Regions from separate parts of the Paraburkholderia sp. RL17-368-BIF-A genome, predicted to be linked through region 2. Evidence: riboswitches for the same ligand, from Rfam matches in the RefSeq annotation. Region 2 holds a riboswitch; the other holds the start of a gene.
The links. A riboswitch is a leader RNA that binds a small molecule or an ion and turns the genes downstream of it on or off. The one in region 2 is predicted to bind manganese.
Positions count from the first base shown of each region.

Region 1: it holds a riboswitch for manganese, as region 2 does, so the genes downstream of both, P0D87_RS15335 (TMEM165/GDT1 family protein) here and P0D87_RS08605 (sodium:calcium antiporter) in region 2, are expected to answer to the same signal.

Region 1 is NZ_JARESN010000007.1:311,482-318,633, forward strand. Features, by position in the region: gene pepN (aminopeptidase N) at 55-2,760, opposite strand; gene P0D87_RS15330 (DUF4136 domain-containing protein) at 3,021-3,716, shown strand; gene P0D87_RS15335 (TMEM165/GDT1 family protein) at 3,793-4,365, opposite strand; yybP-ykoY riboswitch at 4,376-4,594, opposite strand; gene P0D87_RS15340 (beta-ketoacyl synthase chain length factor) at 5,117-5,821, shown strand; gene P0D87_RS15345 (lysophospholipid acyltransferase family protein) at 5,805-6,599, shown strand; gene P0D87_RS15350 (phosphopantetheine-binding protein) at 6,574-6,873, shown strand; gene P0D87_RS15355 (acyl carrier protein) at 6,870-7,127, shown strand; gene P0D87_RS15360 (COG4648 family protein) at 7,127-7,152, shown strand, end outside.
Region 2 is NZ_JARESN010000004.1:55,913-63,064, forward strand. Features, by position in the region: gene P0D87_RS08595 (LbetaH domain-containing protein) at 1-326, opposite strand, end outside; gene P0D87_RS08600 (acetyltransferase) at 427-1,089, opposite strand; gene P0D87_RS08605 (sodium:calcium antiporter) at 1,343-2,353, opposite strand; yybP-ykoY riboswitch at 2,499-2,691, opposite strand; gene P0D87_RS08610 (outer membrane protein) at 2,846-3,328, opposite strand; gene waaC (lipopolysaccharide heptosyltransferase I) at 4,042-5,010, shown strand; gene P0D87_RS08620 (glycosyltransferase family 4 protein) at 5,007-6,131, shown strand; gene P0D87_RS08625 (glycosyltransferase family 4 protein) at 6,209-7,152, shown strand, end outside.

The sequences.
Region 1 (7,152 bases), on a different contig from region 2:
AAAAAGCCGGCAACGCGTGCCGGCTTTCGGGGTTGAGAACCGCTCAAACGCGCATCATGCGAGCGCCTTCTCGACGATTTCGCGCACGTCGCGCGACTTCACTTGCGACGCCACTTTCTCCAGCGCCGCACGCATGCCTTCGCGCAGCGTCGGCGTGAAGCGGCGCCACAATTCGAGCGAGCGTGCGAGGCGGGCGGCCACTTGCGGATTGATTGCGTCGAGCGCGATCACCTGGTCGGCCCAGAACGCGTAGCCCGAGCCGTCTTGCGCATGGAACTGCGCGGGGTTGGCCGCGCAGAAGCTGAAGATCAGCGAGCGCGCGCGGTTCGGGTTTTTCAGATTGAAGGCGGGATGCGTCATCAGCTTGCGCACGATTTCGATCACGGGCCGCTGCGCACTGCCGCGCTGCGTGGCCTGCAACGCAAACCACTTGTCGATCACGAGCGGCTCTTTCTCGAAACGCCGGTAGAAGTCGTCGAGCGCATGTTGAGCCTCGGCGCTGCCGCCATTGGCCGCTGCGGCGTTGAGCAGCGCGGACAAGGCCGCGGCGCGGTCGGTCATGTTGTTCGCGGCCTCGTATTGCGCCGACGCGAGCCGCACGGCTTCCGCCGGATCGTCGAGCTCGGTCAGATACGAGAGCGCGAGATTCTTCAGAGCGCGATGTCCGGCCGCGGCCGGCGTGGCTTCGTACGGACCCGCCGTGCGATGCTTCTCGTAAATGCTCAGCCATTCGCCCTTGAGCGCATTCGCGAGACGCTTGCGCACGAACTGCCGCGCCGCATGCACGGCCGCCGGATTCGACTCCGTCATCTGCTCGGCCAGATAGGCCTCCGACGGCAGCATCAGCGCGAGTTCGCGGAACGCCGGCGACAGCGATTCGTCCGTGAGCACGCGTGCGAACGCGGCGACCACCGAGTCGTCGAGTTGCAGTTGCGCGCCGTTCGCCGCCTGTCCGGCGAGCGTCAGCAACTCGCGCGTGGCAAGGCGTTGGCCGGCTTCCCAGCGGTTGAACGGATCGCTGTCGTGCGCGAGCAGGAACGCGAGCTGTTCGGCCGGATAATCGTATTCGACGATCACCGGCGCCGAGAAATTACGCAGCAGCGACGGCAACGGCTCGTCTTCGACATTGACGAACGTGAACGTCTGCTCGGTCTGCGTCAATTCGAGCACGCGCGTGGTCGAGTCGGAAGCGCGCGCTTCGCCTTCGAGTTGCAGCGGCAGATCGTTGCCGTCCTTGCCGATCAGGCCGATGGCGAACGGAATCAGCAGTGGTCCCTTCTGCGTTTCGCGCGCGGCCGGCGCGGCGTCGCCATAACCCTGCGTGAGCGTCACGCTGTAGCGCCGCGCCGCCGCGTCGTAACGGGTGCGCACCGACACGCGCGGCGTGCCCGCCTGGCTGTACCAGCGCTCGAACTGCGCGAGGTCGCGGCCGTTAGCGTCGGCGAGCGCATGACGGAAATCGTCGCACGTCACGGCCTGGCCGTCGTGACGCTTGAAGTACAGGTCCATGCCCTTGCGAAAACCGTCGCGGCCGAACAGCGTCTGATACATCCGCACGACTTCCGAGCCTTTTTCGTAGACGGTCATCGTGTAGAAGTTGTTGATCTCGACGTAGCTTTCCGGGCGCACCGGGTGAGCCATCGGGCCGGCGTCTTCGGCGAACTGCATCTGGCGCAGCACGCGCACGTCTTCAATGCGCTTGGTGGCGCGCGCCGCTTCGTCGCCGCTGCTAGTCAGTCCGGCGGCCATGTCGGCGGAGAATTCCTGATCGCGGAACACGGTCAGCCCTTCCTTCAGGCTCAACTGGAACCAGTCGCGGCAGGTTACGCGGTTGCCGGTCCAGTTATGGAAATACTCGTGGCCGACCACCGCCTCGATGTTCGCGAAGTCCGTGTCGGTCGCCGTTTCGGGGTTCGCCAGCACGTACTTCGTGTTGAAAATGTTGAGCCCCTTGTTTTCCATCGCGCCCATGTTGAAGTCGCTCACCGCGACGATCATGAAGCGGTCGAGATCGAGTTCGAGGCCGAAGCGCTGTTCGTCCCAGCGGATCGAATTGATCAGCGAATCCATCGCGTGACGGGTCTTGTCGAGATCGTGCGGCTCGACCCACACCTGCAGCAGCTTTTCCTTGCCCGAGCCGGTTTTCACACGCTCTTCGAGCGCAACGAGCTTGCCGGCGACAAGCGCGAACAGATAGCTCGGCTTCCTGAACGGATCTTCCCAGCGCGCGAAATGACGGCCGTCCGGCAGATCGCCTTCCTCGAGCAGATTGCCGTTCGACAGCAGCACCGGATAATCGGCCTTGCTGGCTCGCAGCGTGACCGTGTAGGTCGACATCACGTCCGGCCGGTCGAGGAAATAGGTGATGCGCCGAAAGCCCTCGGCCTCGCACTGCGTAAAGAAGTTTCCGCTCGACACATACAGGCCCGAGAGCGTCGTATTCGCCGCCGGATTGCAGATGCTGGTGAGCGTGAGCTCGAAGCTGTCGGGCACGTTGTCGAGCACCAGCCCGTGCTCGTGCGGATGCGCGTTGGCGAACGGCTGACCGTCGAGCGTCGCGCCGACGAACTCCAGTTGTTCGCCCATCAGTTCGAGATGCGGCGCGCGCGCGGCGTCCGGGTTGCGGCGCACGCGCATCGTGTTCTTCACGACCGTGCGTTCGGGCAGCAGATCGAACTCGAGCGCGACGGTGTCGATCAGAAAAGCGGGCGGCGCATAATCGGCGCGGCGGATCACATTGGGCGTTGCGGTATCGGCCATGGCGTTCTGTAGTGATGGGACTCGAGCGGCCGGCGCACGAAGACACGCGAGCCGGGCTTGTCGAGCCATTGTACAAAGCCTCGGGCAATCGTGCGGCGCGCGCTTTTCAGATAGCCGTTCGGCCGATGCGCGCTCGGACGCGCGCACCGCTCTTGCTCACGCTCAAGCTCCTACGGCGTGGGAGCGGAACGGCGCGGCGCGATCGACGGTCATACGTACAATGAAAGACGAACGAACAGAAACGCTTCACGAGGTAGACCATGACAACGAATATCTGGACGCGCCGCGCCATGTTGCTGCTCGCGGCACTGAGCGTGCTGCTGTCCGGCTGCACGACCTACGTGACCACGCAGGTCACCGCGTTCTCCGACTGGAGCGGCAGCGACGCGGCCCGCACCTACGCGTTCACACGCGAGCCCGACCAGCGGAACAATCTCGAGCTGACCACGTATGAGCGCATCGTCGCCAACGAACTCGCCACGCATGCGTTCCGCCAGGTTGACGGCAACGACGCGCGCTATCTCGTCGGGCTCTCGTATGGAATCCGCTCGGACATGGTGACGGTGGCCGAGCCGGTCTACTACAACCCGTGGCCGGCGCCTTACTGGGGCTGGGGCCGTCCGTACGATCCGTGGGGGCCGTGGGGTCCGTTTCCCGCAGGCTACGTGAACCAGAGCTATCCGATCTTCACGCATCTGCTCGGCGTGCGGATCACCGAGCGCGCGACGGGCAAGGAGGTCTACAACGTGACCGCGCGCAACTCGGGCGGCGAGTCGTCGCTGGTGAGAGCCATGCCGTATCTGGCGCGCAGTGCGCTTGCCGACTTCCCGCTTGGCAACGGCGTCGTGCGCACGGTCAAGATTCCGCTCGGCAACAGCGCGGGTGCTTCCAACGAAACGCCGGTGCCGGCTGCAGCGTCGCCGGCTGCCGCGTCGGGCGCGAAAGCCGTGCAATGACCGCGACGCGACCGCAAGCGCGATAAAAGCGTGACAAGAGCGCGATGCCGGCAAATGCCGGCATCGCGCACCTTCGTCAGAGCCCGCCGCCGAACAGCGCCATCGTTCCGAGAACCACGAACAGCACGGCGGCGATGCCGTGCACGATGCCGGTCGGCAGACGGTGCGCGAAGCGGTCGCCGAGCAGGATCGCCGGGACGTTGGCGATCATCATGCCGAGCGTGGTGCCCGCCACCACGCCGAAGAAGTCGTGAAAGCGCGCGGCGAGCGCAACCGTCGCGATCTGCGTCTTGTCGCCCATTTCCGCGAGGAAGAAGGCCACGACAGTCGCGCCGAACACGCCAAGATGCGTGCGGTTCGTGTTGGCTTCTTCGTCGTCGAGCTTGTCGGGCACGAGAATCCACAAACCCATGCCGATGAATGAAATGGCCAGCGCCCAGCGCATGATGGCCGGCGTGAGCAGCGAGCCGAGCCACGCGCCGAGCGCGCCCGCGCCCGCGTGATTGACGAGCGTCGCGACCAGCACGCCGAGGATGATCGGCATCGGCTTGCGATAACGCGCGGCGAGCACGAGCGACAGCAACTGCGTCTTGTCGCCGATTTCGGCGAGCGCGACCGCTCCGGTGGAAATGAGGAAAGCGTGGAACACGTGGGTTGGAATCCGCGGGCCGGGAAATGAACGAGCGACGACCCACGACACGCCGGGCCCAATTGCGGCGGGGTGTGGGTCATCGGTCTCGCCAGGCCAGAGGCTGCGGCTGCCATGGCCATGACGGCCAAGTCTGTTGACAGGCGCCCCCGCGAGCGCACGTTGTTGCGAGCCCGGCTAGATGCCGGGCGAACGTGGCGCGGGGCGGCTACTCCCCAATGAGGGACGGATTATAGCAGGCGTCGCCGCGCGGCCGTTCTGCCGGGAGCAGAATTCGCGTGAAATCGGATCGCATGTATTCGACTGCAACAGTCGTCGCAGAAAGTTAATTGAAAGCATTCGCGGGATTCTCTTTGCGAACGCGACCGTCTGACAGTCGAATTCCCAAAAACCTACAGATGTAGGGATATTCCCAGGCCCAGATGGGAAATTTCTGCAAATCGCCATAGCACTCAAATTAGCGTCGTAAACGCGAGACGGATACAGATGGATACGTCTTTTGTGGCTGATTTAATTCAGAATATTCAGTATGATTCCGGCGACTAAGGAAGCCTGAGCCAAACTACACGGCCAATCGTCAATGGCCTAAATAATCGGGCCAAAGTGCCGTTAATTCGCTGAACCCTACAAAAGAAGTCTGGATTGTCCCCCGGCTGGAAATTGCCGGTCCGCGCGGCGCGCATACGCTGTGACGGCTGCGTATTCCGTCAGGCGCTTCAGCCTCTCCTTGCTTCAACGCGCGAACACCGATATGCCCGATCCGCACTGGACCATTCCGGTCGCTCGCTGGTCTAGCTGGCCTGCTGCCACCACCGCCGCACCCGACATCGGTTTTATCGAACCGATCGTGCGGCGGCGTCTCAGCACGCTCTCGAAAGCCGCGCTGAAGGTGGCGCACGATTGCGTCGGGGCCGACGAGGCGCGCGTCGTCTTCGCGTCGCGGCACGGCGAACTGCGCCGCACCACGGAGATTCTGCGCGCCATCAGTTCCGGCGAGCCGGTGTCGCCGACGGCCTTTAGCCTCTCGGTGCTCAATGCGATGACGGGCGTGTTCGGCATCGCGCGCGGCGACCGCTCGGCGGCGAGCGCCATTTCGGCGGGCCCGGAAACGCTCGGTTATGCGCTGCTCGAGGCGTATGCGCAACACGCAACGCAATTGGCGTCACCGGTCCTGCTGGTCTACGCCGACGAACCGGCCGACTCCGCCTACGGAACGATCGACGATGAAGTGCAGGGCGGGGCAGTCGCGCTGCTCTTGAGTAACGAAACGGCGCTCGGCCATCTGGTCTGTACACGGTCCGCGTCGCCGCGCCTGTACGACCAGGAGGAGCCCGCAGCAACCCGCTTCGCCACGCAAAGCCAGGCGCTGCTGCATTGTCTTGAAACCGGCGAGCCCGCGGCCTGGCAGGGCGCCGGCGTCCTTTGGCAGTGGGAGTGGCATGACCGCGCGGCTTGACTACACGTGGCGATTCTTCGCCACGGGCATGGCTTTCGTCGTGTTCGGCATCTGCGGCGTGCTGTTTTCGGTGCTGGTGTTTCCGCTCGCGTGGCTGTGGCCGCATCGCGCGTCGCGGCAGTTCGCGGTGACGAGCATCATCCACTGGTTTTTCCGCGCGCTCGTCGGCGCGTTGCAACTGATCGGCGTGATGAAGCTCGAAGTGTCGGGCGGCGAGGCGCTGCGTGCGCGCGGTCCGTCGATCGTGGTGGCCAACCACCCGACCTACCTCGACGTGATGGTGCTGCTTTCGCTCACGCCGCACGCATGCTGCGTCGTGAAAAACGCGCATTGGAGCAACCCGTGTTTCTGGGGCATCGTGCGTTCGGCGGAATACGTGAGCAACGCCGATCCGGCGGAGCTCGTCGAAGCAGGCGCAAGGCAGCTCGCGGCAGGCTATACGATGATCATTTTTCCCGAAGGCACGCGCAGTCCCGCGCGCAACCGGCTGCATGCGTTTTCGCGCGGCTTCGCGCACATGGCGCTGAAGGTGGACGCGCCGATCGTGCCGGTGCTGATGGATTGCGATCCGCCCGCGTTCACGAAACAGATGCGCTGGTACGACGTGCCGGCGCGAGCGTTCCGCATGCGCGTGAACGTGCTGGAGCCGCTCGGCGTCGAGCGGCTCGCGGCAGACGACACAACACCGGCTCTCGCTGCGCGCAGCGTGACGAGCGCCGTCGAAGCACACATTACCCGGCACCTGTTCGATTATGGATTCTTTAAAACTGGAAATTAAGCAGCTTCTGATCGAGGCACTCGATCTGGAAGACCTGAGCCCCGCCGATATCGACGACGATGCACCGTTGTTCGATACCGACGGTATCGGTCTCGATTCGATCGACGCACTGGAAATCGGCATCGTGCTGCGCAAACAATATCAATTGACCATTGCGGCAAACGACGACCGCACGCGCGAGCACTTTCGCTCCATCAGCACGCTGGCCGCGCTGGTGGCAAGTCAGCGCGAAGCGGCGCACGCCGCGAACGAAACCAACAGCAAAGGGGAATGACCGTGTCCGAGGCAGAGATTCTTGAACGCATCCGCGCCATCTTTAAAGAGAACTTCGCAATCGAGCCCGAGCGCGTGACGCCCGACGCGCATCTGTTCGAAGACCTCGATCTGGACAGCATCGACGCGGTCGATCTCGCGATCAAGCTCCAGGAAATGACCGGGCGCCGCATCAAGCCGGAAGAGTTCAAATCGGTGCGCACGGTCGGCGACGTGATCGGCGCGGTCGAATCGCTGCTGGCGGCTCAAGGCTGATGCCGGCAGTGCGTTCGCGCACACG
Region 2 (7,152 bases):
TAGATGCTGAACATGGTCGTCGATATGGTCTTCGTTTCATGCTGGGCGTTCAGAATGAATTTGAGCCCCATACCACCTGCGACGTTCTTTCCAATCACCAGCTTCTGCGCATGGCCGTCGTATCTGGCGACCGAACCCACGCCGAGAACACTGCATCGGCCGATATGAAACACTCCGTCGGTGGCCTCTTCATCCAGCCAGTTCCTGAAGAAGTTGTTAGGGATGGTCGAGAAAGCCCCGTCCCGGTAGCCGATCACAATGAAATGCTTCGATAGAGGATGAGTCGGCACGACGCCGATGCTGTCATCCGACGTAACAACGTTCATATAAATCCAGTGCGTGTTGAGGTTTAGTGCACGATGACTTTATTGCCGCATGGAACTGCCGGGCAAGTTGTCGACAGGGTGAACGTGGTGCGGCCTGCATTCACAGATAGCGGGCCCCGGCAACCCTGTCGCGCACCTTCCTGGCGGGACTGCCGTAGACGACCGAATAGGGCTCGACGTCCCTCAGAACGGTAGCTCCCGCGCCAACGATGCTGTGCTCTCCGACGTTGATGCCGTGGCGAAGCACTGCGCCGATGCTAATGGCGGAATACGCACCGATCCGGCAGTTGCCACCCGTTATCGCTCCGGGCGCCAGGCTCGAAAACTCGTCCATCACAGAGTCGTGATCCAGCGACGAGTTCGTGTTCAGAATACAGAACTGGCCTACGCGACAGTCGGGATTAACGACCGCTCCAGCCATCACCACACTGCCCGCCCCGACCGTTGTGCCGCGACCAATCGTTGCCCGCGGATGAATGGCATTCATGAACTGCAGTTTGGGGCAAAGCGCTTCGACCTTCGCCGCCACTTTCGAGCGGACGACGTTGTCGCCGATTGCAATGATGGTGCCTTGCAGATCGTGTTCAGCCACGAGACGGGGAAGATCGGCTTCGCCGCCTAGCACCGGGTAGTCAAGCGTCCGTTCACCCACGTTGCGGTATGCGTCGATTAACCCGGCAATGCTGTGCTTTCCTTCCTGCTCGACGATATCGATGACGACTTTTGCATGGCCGCCCGATCCGACGATGACAATGTGGCTCATACCCGCCTCCGCGGACTTGCTCGACTGGTTCCCTGCCGCTTGATGCATCGACAACATGCGCGAATAATGCGCCGCGCAACGGTGATTTCGTCGGCGGCGCTAGTCGAGATCTATGTCGCAATGGTTTGTGAAATTATGCCGTCGTCCCCCATCGCGCGATTCCGGGAGTTGGCGAGAGAAAAGCCGTTAGATCGATGTATTGGGCGGGAGCATCGCCGCGGCTTGTGATTCGCCGGCGACGTGGCTCGAACGCCTAACGGCTTAGCGTGATCGCCAGATAAGCGGCGTACAGCGCGCCGCAGACCAGCAGCGCCCACACGGGCGCGCCGCGCTCGCGGGCGTTGAGCCGCAGCCAGCCCGCCGCGACCAGCGTGATGACGATGCCCGTCACCACCTCGATGCGCGGCGTCCACGGCGTCAGCAGAATGCCGATAGCGGGCAACAAGGTGCCCTGAAAAACCATCGCGCCCGTGATGTTGCCGAACGCGAGTGTGTCCTTGCCGCGGCGAATCCACAGGATGCTGTTGACCTTCTCCGGCAACTCCGTGGCGATCGGAATGATCAGCAGCGACAGCAGCAGCGGCGACACGCCGACCACCGCGGACACGCCCCGCACGCCGTGGATGAAACCCTCCGCGCCCCACACGAGCAGCGCGACCGCGATCAGCAGTTGGACGGCGATCGTCGCGAGGTTGGTCGGCACGCCGAGGCGCGCGAGCATCATCTTGCCGGGCGCTTCGGTGCCGTGGCCTGCATCGACCAGATCGTTCGACGCGCGGAAGGTCGCCACGACATAGGCGACATACACGCCGACGAGCGCGACGCTGAAGAGCGCGCGCACGATGCGCTGCTCATGCGGCACATACATGGCCGCGGCGGCCAGCAGGAAGGCAAAGAGGAAATAGTTGAGATCGCGAGTGAAGCCCGAACGCTCCGGCGCGACGCGTCCGCCGACGCCGCGCGAGCGCAGCACGGCGAGCGTCATCAGAAAGGTAGACAGCGTGGACAGCATCAGCGGTGCGCCGAGAATCGCGCCCACGCCAATTTCCTCGTTGACGGCACGATCGCTCGTCCCGCCGACAATCGCTATAAGCGGCACGAGCGTCTCGGGCAACGCGGTGCCGACTGCAGCGAACAACGAGCCGGTCACGCCTTCGGATATCTTAAGCCGCTCGCCGAGATGTTCGAGCGCGTTGGTGAAAAGCTCGGCCGCCACGAGGATGACGACCAGCATGATGGCCAGTTCGATGAGAAGACCGGTCATGCGCGGCTCCGTGCATCGAAGGGATCGACGTGATCGACGTGATTGACGTGATGGACCGAAAACGTGCGGCGCGGCAGATCGCGCGACAGCAAGTTGAGCAGAAGACGAGGAGATTGAACAGCGCGGGATTTCACAGCGGCTCCGAGGTCGGACGTAAGACGAACCATGACGCACCGCGACCCGTCCGACCAGAACGAAGCAGTGCGCCAATGGTCTCGCCAAACCGACCCGGTCGAACGCGCCATGACCCGCAGGCCAAGTATGTTGACGCGCTCTCCTTCACGCGATGCCGCGATGCCGCGATGCGTGAAGGAAGGCTACTCCCCAGTGACCCGGGGATTTTAGCGGGAGTGGGCGGAGCCAACAAGCCTTCGCAAAGAAGCTTGTTGACTGTGTTCGCCGTGAGCCGAGCTTTTACTGCGTGCCAAGTGTGGTGTCCATGCAGCTTGCGCAGCGGTCTGTTTTCTTGCCGCGCGCAAGCTCATCGAGTCATTAATTGAAGTGATACTGGACGCCTACCGTGAAGCTATTGTTTGTTCTCTTCGTGCCGTCGTGATGGCTCGAGTCCGTGGTCCATTCGGCGACCGCGCTGACATGCTCCGCGAACTTGTAGTCCACGCCGAGGCCCCAATGGAACCGCGTATCGGGGTCGTCGCCCGTGAAGCCGGCGCGAATGTACGGCATGAACTGGTTAAACGGCATGCCGAATTTGGCGTCGATTCCTGCGTCCTTGGACGTAGTAGAGCCGTGGTGCAAATCCGCGAAAGCCTCGGCTCCTACCACGAACCGCTGCACGTCGAAGTTGTATCCGGCGGTGAAGCCCGGAAACACCGTGTTATGCGACGCCTTGTTGAATGCGCCCGATGCATCCGAATTATTGACGCCTAGCTTGAAACCAACATAAGGACCGGCGAACTGGCTTGCGCCCGCTTGCGGCGCCGCTTGTGCGCAAGGAAGCTGTGAAAGAAGAACCACCGATGCCGCGAGAATTGATCTGGTTATTTTGTGCATGAATTGCAAATAAAGCTCTTAGTCCGGCGAGTGATCTCGCAATGCCTGTCGCACTGAAATGCGAAAGGGTCGGCGTAGGCCGACGCGCAACTATTCCCATATCGATGGGAATTGCATAGGCAGCGCGCGCCGATTCAGCGAATGGATGAGAACGATCTGAAATTTCAGCGAAGAGGTGAGGCGGGGGCTAGGAGGCGTGTGGGTGGGGCAGCGCGTCGGGCGAGTTCGAGTTGTTTTGGCGGTTTGTCGATGGTACTGCGGGACCACGCTTTCGAGCACGACAGCCGGATCTGCTCCGCCTAAGGTCTACGAAACGTCTCTCCACGCACGACCGGAGACTGAGTACGCCAAGGTCCCGTACCCGCTGGGTCCTGTATGATCCTACGCGACTCGCGTGCAACAACCCGGAACCCGGGCGCCCCAGGCAGCCTTCCGATAGCTTGCAAATAGATAGTTGCTCTATTGCTATGTCGAAAATACCGCTGCTACGAACCGCCCTGCCGCCGATCTGAACCAAAGTCGTTTTGATTGCTCCCGGCGTGTGGGAACCCTCGGACCAAGTCCGGGATAATCTAAGCTGGATATCCTGCCGTTGATTTCCCTCAGGTCACTGCACAGCATCGAGGTATAGGTCTCACGGATGCTGAAGTGAAGTCCGCTTGTTGAATGGTAATGGAATGAAACGCATTCTAATAGTAAAAGTCACCTCCTTAGGTGACCTGGTACATGGTCAGCCCGTGGTGGCCGACCTGCATCGCGCCTTTCCTGGCGTCAAGATTGACTGGGCCGCCGATGCGTCCTTCGCCGATGTTCCTCGCTGGAATGCGGGCATCGACCGCGTGCTGTGCGCGCCATTGCGGGGCTTCAAGAAAAACCGCTCTGGGGCCGAGCTCAAGGCGATCTTTACATCGATATCTGAACTGCGACGCGAGAAATACGACATCGTTCTCGATCTTCAGGGCGTCTACAAAAGCGCGATAATTTCTTTCCTTGCGCGCTCGCGCCGGCGTCTAGGCTATCGTTCGGCAGACCTCGGCGAGAGCGGCGCCGCCTTTGCTTACACTGGCCGCTTCGCGCCACGCGAAGATCTCAATGCGTGGGACGGCTTGCGCCGCACTGTCGCCGACGCATTCGGCTATCAGGTGAGCGGGGCACCGAGCTTCGACCTGTCAATCCCCAGGTCTGCCGATCCTTCCGTCAAGCCAGAAGAACAGCCGTACGCGATGCTGTTCCATGCCACTTCGAGCGATGTAAAGAAGTGGCCGACGGCTCACTGGGTTGCCATTGGCCGCTCGCTTGTCGAGCGCGGCATTACCCCCCTTCTGCCGTGGGGTTCAGCCCGCGAGGAACAGGAGGCCATCGCAATTGCGAAGGAAGTGAGGGGCTCTCGTATACTGCCGCGGATGTCTATCTTGCAGGTCGCGCAGTACGTCGATGCCGCCACGCTCATCGTCGGGACAGATACAGGCTTCGTGCATCTCGCAAGCGCACTCGGCAAGCCCACGGTCATGATCTTCACTGCAACAGCACGGCGTTATTTTGGCGTCGACGTGCCTGGCGTATCGGTGTCCGTTGGTGACGACGGGCGCCCACCCTCGGTAACGGAAGTCCTGGATGCCATTGCTTCGCTGGAGCCTTTGCCTTGAAGATATTGCTGACCAATTTTCACTATGGGCGCGGCGGAGGTCACGATACGTACATCCTGGCGATTGCCAAGGGGCTTTCCAGGCGGCATCAGATATTTGTGGCTGCGCCCTCGAGTAGCAGGCTATTCGAAAAGGCCAGCAAGCTCGAACACGTGACGACACTGCCGCTTGAATTCCCAGCCAAGCTGAAAGACGCCGGCCGCATGATTTCAGCGTGGCGCGCATTGCGCTCGCTGCTGGAGAAAGAACGCTTTGATGTTGTGCACGTCAACGGCTCTCCAGACCATCGCCTGGTCGTATTCAGCCTGATGTGCTTCAAGGGCCGCAAGCCGCGCATTGTATTGACCAAACACAACTCCATCGCCATCAAGAGTGACTTCGTCACGAAGATCAGAGCCCGCGCGACAGATGATGTCATTGCCGTGTCCGATTCGACTGCGAGCCTTGTGCGCGATTCGGTATATCGACACTGCTCGCTTATCACCATCAAGAATGGTGTGGACATCGACGACTTCAAGCCGTCGGACGCAGTCGAGATCGCCGCGGCGCGTAAGTCGCTGCTCGGCGAATCGAAAGCCGACAAACTTGTGCTCGGGACCGTGACAGGCTTCGACTGGTACAAAGGCACGATGGACGTGATCGCCGCAGTGAGCGCGTTGCCGCCATCGCTACGTGAAAAGATTGCAGTCGTGGTTGTCGGAACGGAGCCGAGCGCAGAGCAGTGGCAGGTTATTGATTCGGTGGGTATGCGCAGCCAGCTCGAAGTCGCGGGTTTCGTGGAAGACGTGAAGCCCTATATCCGGGCGTTCGATATCGGCTTCGTCACGTCATATGCGGTGGAGACTGTGTCGTTTGCCTGCCGCGAGATGATGGCGATGGGCAAGCCTGTGATAGTGTCGAGCTACAGCGGTCTGCCGGAGAACGTTCGTGATGGCGTCGACGGCTGGGTCGTTCCGCCGCACGACCCCGATTCGTTAACTCGGGCGCTGAAAGGAATTCTCGAGCGGGGCGATCGCCTGGCGGACATGGGAAAGATGGCGCGAGCAAAGGCAGTCGACGAGTTTTCTCAAGAGCTGTTTGTCGACAGGACGGAGATGGTCTACCGACTAAGCCAGTCGTAATAGGTCCATTCGCAATGGTCGCTGTCGGCCCGACCTGATGCGATCGGTCAAACGGGCTCCAGCCGCTCTTATCTACTATGCCAAAACAGGTTATTCACATATTCAACGGATTCCAGAATCCGCACGGCGGCAGCGAACAGGAGACGCTCAACCTCGCTCACCTGCTTGGCAAGCAAAGCGAAGTGAGACTGTGGTCGACATCGTCGCGCAGTTCGCCCGAACTGAGGGAAAAGTTCGGAATCACCCCTCTCGGCATTGCACCGAGGCACCGCCCGAACGGAGGCACCTATGTCTTCGTCGGAGCACACTGGCGCAACACGGTATGGCCGTATCTCGCCGCAGTGCCACAACGTCTGATCTACGTGTTCAACACGTTCCATCCGAAGATACTGACGCTGACATCGAAGCATCCGCCCTTGCTGCGCTGGCCGAAGACGGAGTACGTGTTCATCTCCGAATTCCAGAAAAAGCTGGTAGGCATGGATGGCGTGGTGCATCCATCGCCGATTGACATCGAGCTGTTCACGACGGCACGTGGTGTGGCACGCAATCGGCCGGTGATAGGGCGTCTGAGCCGCGACACCAACGACAAGCATAACGACGAAGACCTGGTGCTGTATCGTGAATGGTCTGCTCAAGGGGTCGGTGTAAGGCTGCAGGGTGCTACATGTCTGCGCAACGCGCTCGGGGAGAACACAGGTATCGAGCTTCTTCCAGAGGGAGCTACGCCAGCCGCGGATTTTTTGCGCTCTCTCGACGTCTTCTATTACCGGACAGGGTCTCACGTCGAAACATTCGGCCGGGTCGTGCTCGAGGCAATGGCCTGCGGCCTTCCGGTGGTATGCCATCGGAACGGCGGCTACGCCGATTCGATCCGGCACGGCGAGAACGGCTTTCTCTTCGACACGACCGAACAGGCGCGGCAGATTGTGGGCGCGCTGCTAGCCGATCCGGCACTGCGTACGTCCGTGGGACAGCGCGCCCGGCAAACCGTCGAATCGATGTACTCGAAAGAGGCCCT